DNA from 2 places in the Bradyrhizobium sp. CCBAU 53415 genome. Region 2 is predicted to be linked to the other one. Evidence: predicted binding sites of a transcription regulator. Region 2 holds the regulator's gene; the other holds the start of a gene.

Region 1 (3,410 bases), on a different contig from region 2:
CGGTGCGGCTCGCCGACAGCCGCACCATGTCGAAGCCGAAGCCGGGATCGAGCGGATCGGCGAGCGCATCGAGGCGCTCGCGAAACAGGCGGTCGATCACCGCGCTTCGCGTCACGGGGCGTCCGGTCTCGACCGTGATCGCGCGCACCACGCCGTCGGTGCGGAAGAAGGCGGCTTCCAGCCGGCGCGCACCCTTGCCCTGCTTCTCCATGGATGCGATCAGCGTGTCGGCGAGCCGCGACAGCGTCATCGCGATCATGGTGTCGGTCGCGATCGGCTCGGCGAAGCGCTTCTCCACGATGTAGTCGGGCAGCGGCTTTCGCGGGTTGATCGGCGCATCGCCCTGCCCCAGTGCATGCGCAAGCAGCGTGGAGAACCGCGCGCCAAACCGCGCCGTGATTTCGTGCGGCTCGCGCGAGGCGACATCGCCGATGGTCTTCAGACCGGCGCGACGCAAGCCGGTGGTGATGGCCTCGCCTGCACCGAGCGCGGACACCGGAAACTGGTCGATCGCCGCCGCCTCTCCGCCATCGACAACGACGGTTCCCGTGGCCTGCCGCGTCAGCGTGCGCGCGCAGACCGAGGTCCCGGCGATCGCCGCGCCGACGGCAAAGCCCTGTCGGCCGAGCGCCCGGACCAGCGTCTGCAACAGCGCGGCTTCACCGCCGAACAGATGCGCGCAGCCGGTGATGTCCAGGAACAGCCCGTGCGGCGGATCGAGCGCCACCAGCGGCGTGAAGCGGTCGCACCAGTCGGCGATATCGCTGAGCGTCTTCGCGTCGGCCACGACATCGGCATCGAACACCTTCAGGTCAGGACACATCGCCCGCGCATTGGCCAGGGGTTGGCCGATGTACAGGCCGAGGCGCTCGGCGACCTCATCCAGCGCATGGATCACCAGCGCATTGTTGTCCTTGATGACGACGATGCTCGGCTCAGCTTTTTGTTTTGACGCGTTTTCTTCACGCGAACCGGTACCCATTTCGCTTGAAAACGCTTGGGCTTTACCCAGCCCGGCGCTGCCAAGGAACCGCTGGATCCGGTCGATGGGCAGGCGCGGCAGCCACAGGCTGAGAATACGTCGACGGTTCACTGAACTGGCACTCATCACAATTCCATTCCATGATCCACCGGCCGCATGGGCCATGACGATTGCGCAGGAGCTCGGCATCGAACACCGGCGCGCCCCAGGCACTCCATACTGAGCCCGGCGGCGAATGCGCCGCACGCAGCATCCATCGCGTCTCCGCGGTCGAAGGCAGCGGCTGCGCGGCCATCCGCAGCAAGAGACCGGTAACGCCGGAAGATTGCGCGGCAAGCGTCAGCTTGCGGCTCGCCACGAGATCGAACTGTCTGGTCTCGCCCCAGAGCTCGAGCACGACGGCGCCCAGCGCATCGCAGGCGAGCGCATCGGCCGAGGTGCGCAGCGCGCTCTCGACATCGGCGGCGCGCACCATCACCACGCGGCGCGGGTCGAGGCCGAGCTCGGCTAGCCCGCTCATCGACAGCGCGCCCGTTTCGATTTCAGAAAAATCCTGCCGCACCCACAGCAGCGGCCGACGCGCGCTCACGCGTCCCGCAAGGCCCATGACGAAGCCGGTCGCGGCAGCGCCCTGACGCCCTTCGCAAAACACCTCGTGGATCGCCGCGCGCACGAGCCCACCCTTCAGCGCGCCGTCGGCCTCGCCGTGGCCGAGCGCGACGCGATCGTGTTGATGCACGACCTCCGCGGTCTCGATGCGCTCGATCTGCCCGCGCAGGATCGCAAGCGCGCTGATGCGTGCGCCGCTCATGCTCGCCGCTCCTTCAGGAATTGGTGCCGTGGTCTTCAAAAGAAGAACCAACGGCTGGCTCATTTGTTCATGATATGTTCTAATATAAAGCTAACGGCGCGCGGAGAGTCAATCGAATAGGCGTGCTGCCGGATTCATCAGCGGAATCAACGGGATTTAGACATGGACGTACAACGCAAGCTGGAAATTCTGGCTGATGCCGCCAAATACGACGCGTCCTGCGCCTCCAGCGGCACCGAGAAGCGGGATTCCAGCGACGGCAAGGGCATGGGCTCGACCGCGCCAGGCATGGGCATCTGCCATTCCTATGCGCCGGACGGACGCTGCATCTCCCTGCTCAAGGTGCTGCTGACCAACGCCTGCAATTACGATTGCCTCTATTGCGTCAACCGCGCCTCCTCGAACGTACCGCGCGCCCGCTTCACCATCGACGAATTGGTCAAGCTCACGCTCGACTTCTACCGGCGCAATTACATCGAGGGCCTGTTCCTCTCCTCCGGCATCATCCGCAGCCCCGACTACACCATGGAGCAGGTGGTCAGCGTCGCGCGCAAACTGCGCGAGGAGCATCACTTCCGCGGCTACATTCACCTGAAGACCATTCCCGAGGCTGACGATGCGCTGATCGCGGAAGCCGGCAAATATGCCGATCGCCTCTCGATCAACATCGAGATGCCACAGGAGACGAGCCTGCAGCAATTCGCGCCCGAGAAGGACGTCCGCGCGATCCGCCGCACCATGGGCCGGCTGCGGCTGAAGCTGGATGAGGCCGAGGAGAACCGCGCAACGAAGGCGAAGGCCAGGCCGCAGCGCTTCGCGCCGGCCGGTCAGAGCACGCAGATGATCGTCGGCGCAGATAGCGCCTCCGACCACACCATCCTCCATACCAGCGCCAATCTCTACGGCGCCTACCGGCTGCGGCGCGTTTATTATTCCGCGTTCAGCCCGATCCCCGACGCCAGCCGCGCACTTCCCCTGCGGGCGCCGCCGCTGCTGCGCGAGCACCGGCTCTACCAGGCCGACTGGCTGATGCGGTTCTACGGCTTCGATGTCGGCGAGATCGTCGACGACAGCGCGATGCTGCCGCTCGACATCGATCCGAAGCTCGCCTGGGCGCTGCGTCATCGCGACCGTTTCCCGCTCGACGTCAACCGCGCCAGCCGCGAGGAGCTGCTGCGCGTGCCGGGCTTCGGCACCAAGGCGGTCGAACGCATCATCGCGACGCGGCGCACCACCACGATCCGCCTTGCCGATCTCGCACGGCTGCACGTGCCCCGCAACAAGGCGCTACCGTTCATCGTCCTCAGCGATCATCGCCCCTCGCCACATCGCCTCGACGAGGCGCGGCTGATCGAACGGTTCAAGCCGAAGGCAATGCAACTGGGATTTGGCTTCTGATGCAGTACATCACCCTCGACACCGAAACCGATTTCGACGGCTGGCGCAGAGCCGCGCGCAGCCTCGTGCTTCGCCACGTGAGGCCCAGCGATGTCACCTGGACCGTGAAAGGTGGCGAAGCGGATTTGTTCGCACCGCCCGCGCCGTCTCCAATCCTCGAGGTGAACGACGGCACCTTCACCGTATCAGGCAAATTTATCGAGCTGGCCAAGGCCGCGA
Region 2 (3,410 bases):
GCTCGCCAACCGGCTGGGTCACCGGCAATTGCAGCACGGTCGCGCGCTGGCCTTCGACCAGCTGTGTCACCAGCACGTATTTGCCGTCGGGGAATTCGATCGCGTCATGATGGCGATCGGGAATGTGCGGATCGACCTTGCCGAACTTGCCGACGCGGGAGTTGACGGTGCGCGTCCAGATCCAGCGGTTGTCGTAACGGACATTGTCGGCGAAAGCGAGCTCCGTTCCCGGCAGCAGGCAGACCGCGACGGACAGATCGGCTTCGGAGGCGAAGCCGCGGGTCGAAGTTCCGCGGAAGGTTGTCGTGACGATCGTCTCGCCGACTTCGGCGGGGCGAGTCGCGACGGCATGCAGGCTGTAGTCACACATCGGGTGCTCCTCATGCGAAGATAGCAACCCGCACCTCCTTTGGAGGCACAGGCCTCTATCAAGGTGAAAGTATACGACGCTCTGCTTGGTTGTAGGCAAATCTGCGGCTGGGCCTCGCAAGCCGCGATCACATTATCTTTCCTGGTTTCGATAGGAACAAAGCTCACTCCTGCGCATTCGACGGCGCATCTCGGCGCCCCGCGGGTGCCGACCGACTCGCTATTGCCAGCTCGATTGCTGAGGCTGCGCGATGCACCGCGCGCGTTGCGGATATGCTCGCTGACCGCCGCTTCATTGCGCACATGGCGGTGTCATTGTGTGGCAACGGCTTGCAGCGCTGATGCTGCGATCAGCGCTGCAACGATTGTCCATGAAGGATCTGGCGCATGGCGCCGGCTCGAACTTTCAGGCCGCGAAGCCATGTTGCTTCGAGCGGCGTGCCGAGGATGCAGCGCCGGAAGAGGGGCCGGATAATCTGAGCAGAACCGGAATGACCATCCAGCCGGAGCGGATACGATCCGCTCCAATCGGTGTCGGGCGGCCGCCGGACCGGTCAGTACTTCCGGTAAAGCCCGATCAGCTTGCCCTGGATCTTCACGCGGTTCGGCGGAAGGATGCGGACCTCATAGGCGGCATTGGCGGGCTCTAGCGCGATCGAGGCGCCGCGGCGGCGGAAGCGCTTGAGCGTGGCCTCCTCGTCGTCGATCAGCGCCACCACGATGTCGCCGGTATCGGCGCTCTCGTTGCGCTGGATCAGCGCCATGTCGCCGTCGAGGATGCCGGCCTCGACCATCGAATCGCCGCGCACTTCGAGCGCGTAGTGCTCGCCCGAGCCGAGCATGTCGGGCGGCACGCTGATGGTGTGGCTGCGGGTCTGCAACGCCTCGATCGGCGTGCCGGCCGCGATGCGGCCCATCACGGGCACCGCGACGGGACGTTCGCCCTCGTCCGCAGGCGGGCTGGAGGTTGCGCGCACCTTGCCGAGATTGCCCTCGATGACGCTCGGCGTGAAGCCGCGGCGATTGCCGGCGGCGGCCTGGAGCTCGGGCAGCTTGATCACCTCGATGGCACGGGCGCGGTTGGGCAGGCGGCGGATGAAGCCGCGCTCCTCGAGCGCAGTGATCAGGCGATGGATGCCCGACTTCGAGCGCAGATCGAGCGCATCCTTCATCTCGTCGAAGGACGGCGGCACGCCGCTTTCCTTCAGACGTTCGCTGATGAACCGCAGAAGCTCGTATTGTTTGCGTGTCAACATCTCGACCAAAGTCCCCCGGTTGATGTCGTTCGATTCCGAGACGATGAAATCAGCGATAAGCCGCTACATCCTCGAAACAAATCATGAACGGACACTATATGTTCGATATGTGTTCCGCAACTGCTTAATTTAGCGTGAACGCGACGAAGTTCGCGGACCGCGTGTGGCCGCGCGACTTAAAGGGGGAGCCGCAGCACCTCGCAAGGCGTGCCGGCCTCGGCCTTCGGCGCGAACGGTGCGCGTACGAGAAGTGCCTGTGCCGCAGCGAGATTCGCAAGCAGAGAGGAGTCCTGATGGCTGACGGGAAGGGCGACGAGCGTGCCGTCGCCGCCTGTCTCGAGGCGCGCACGCAGATAGTCCTCGCGCTGGTCGTTGGCGCCGAGATCGCGGCCCAGCACGGCGCGCTCGCGGTGATGATGAATCACCGAACGGCCCGACAGGGCGCGAATCAGCGGCACCATGAACAGGAAGGCACACACGTATGATGACACGGGATTGCCGGGCAGGCCGATCACGCGCATGGCGCCGAGCCGTCCGTGCATCATCGGCTTGCCGGGCCGGATCGCGATCTTCCAGAACGCCATCGCGATGCCTTCGCCCTCGAGCGCCTGCTGGACCAGATCGTGGTCGCCGACCGACGCACCTCCGGTCGTGATCAGGATGTCGGCGCCGCTGTCGCGGGCGCGGCGGATGCCGGCGGAAGTGGCCTCCAGCGTATCGGCGGCAACGCCGAGGTCGATGGTCTCGGCGCCCTCGCTGCGGGCGAGCGCGTGCAGGGCATAGCCATTGGAATAGACGATCTGGCCGCGGCCGGGCGTGGTGCCCGGCAACACCAGTTCGTCGCCGGTCGCGAGGATCGCGACCTTCGGACGGCGGCAGACGGCGAGCTGCGGGTAATTCATCGCAGCCGCGAGCGCGAGATCGCGCTCGGTGAGACGGGTACCCTTGCGCAGGAGCACGTCGCCTTCAGAGAAGTCGACGCCGGCGGGACGAATGTGCCGACCGGGAATCGCGGCTTCCCTGATCGTGATGCGCTTGCCCTCGGCAACCGTATCCTCCTGGATCACGACCGCATCGGCACCATCGGGAATGACGCCACCGGTGAAGATCCGAACGGCTTCGCCGGGGCCAATCCTTCCCGCGAACGGACGGCCCGCCGCGACCTCACCGATGACCGTCAGCCCTGAATCGATCGTTGCCGCGTCGGCCGCACGCACGGCATAACCGTCCATCGCCGACATGGCTTCCGGGGGCTGCGTGCGCCGCGCCGCGACGTCGCGCGCGAGCACGCGATGGTAGGCCTCATCGAGGGAGACCATCTCTTCAGCCAGCGGCTCGGCGCCGGCCAGCACCGCGGCAAGCGCGTCAGAAACCGGCATGAGGGCCACGGGCGGAAACTCCTGCAAATGGGTGGCGGGAGTTCTAGCCGAGTGCGGGCACGAGGCAAAGCAGCACGCAAGACGATTTATCCTGCGTGATTTCCGTCGTGGAGGCGGGAGCTCAAGTCCGACGGGGCATGATCCGGAAGGCGAGACAGACCGGCACGAGGGCGACGATGGCGAGCACGAGCGCCACGGCCAGCATCGGTCAACTCGCGGTCGGATCGTCCGGACCGACGTCCCAGGCGACGTCGGGAGCTTGGGGACCTTGATCCTTGTCGGGCAGCGGATCGGCCCGGGATTTCAGGTCGGCGGCCTTGCTGATCAGCTTGGCGGAAAGGTCAGAATCCGAGGTGGTTCTGGCGAATTCAAGCAGGAGAGAGGCTTGCTTGGTCAGATAGGTTTT

The links. Region 2 encodes LexA, which represses DNA repair genes until DNA is damaged. Its sites were predicted from a motif close to TGTTCNNNNTGTGTTCNG; they were not measured.
Region 1: the regulator LexA is predicted to act here: its motif matches at 1,858-1,875, upstream of XH87_RS30935 (putative DNA modification/repair radical SAM protein).

What each region holds. Positions count from the first base shown of each region.
Region 1 is NZ_LBJF01000027.1:600,300-603,709, reverse strand. Features, by position in the region: gene XH87_RS30945 (Y-family DNA polymerase) at 1-1,108, opposite strand, end outside; gene XH87_RS30940 (ImuA family protein) at 1,005-1,793, opposite strand; gene XH87_RS30935 (putative DNA modification/repair radical SAM protein) at 1,956-3,191, shown strand; gene XH87_RS30930 (UdgX family uracil-DNA binding protein) at 3,191-3,410, shown strand, end outside.
Region 2 is NZ_LBJF01000017.1:23,736-27,145, forward strand. Features, by position in the region: gene XH87_RS09860 (hypothetical protein) at 1-370, opposite strand, end outside; gene lexA (transcriptional repressor LexA) at 924-1,625, opposite strand; gene XH87_RS09870 (molybdopterin molybdotransferase MoeA) at 1,802-3,013, opposite strand; gene XH87_RS09875 (hypothetical protein) at 3,213-3,410, opposite strand, start outside.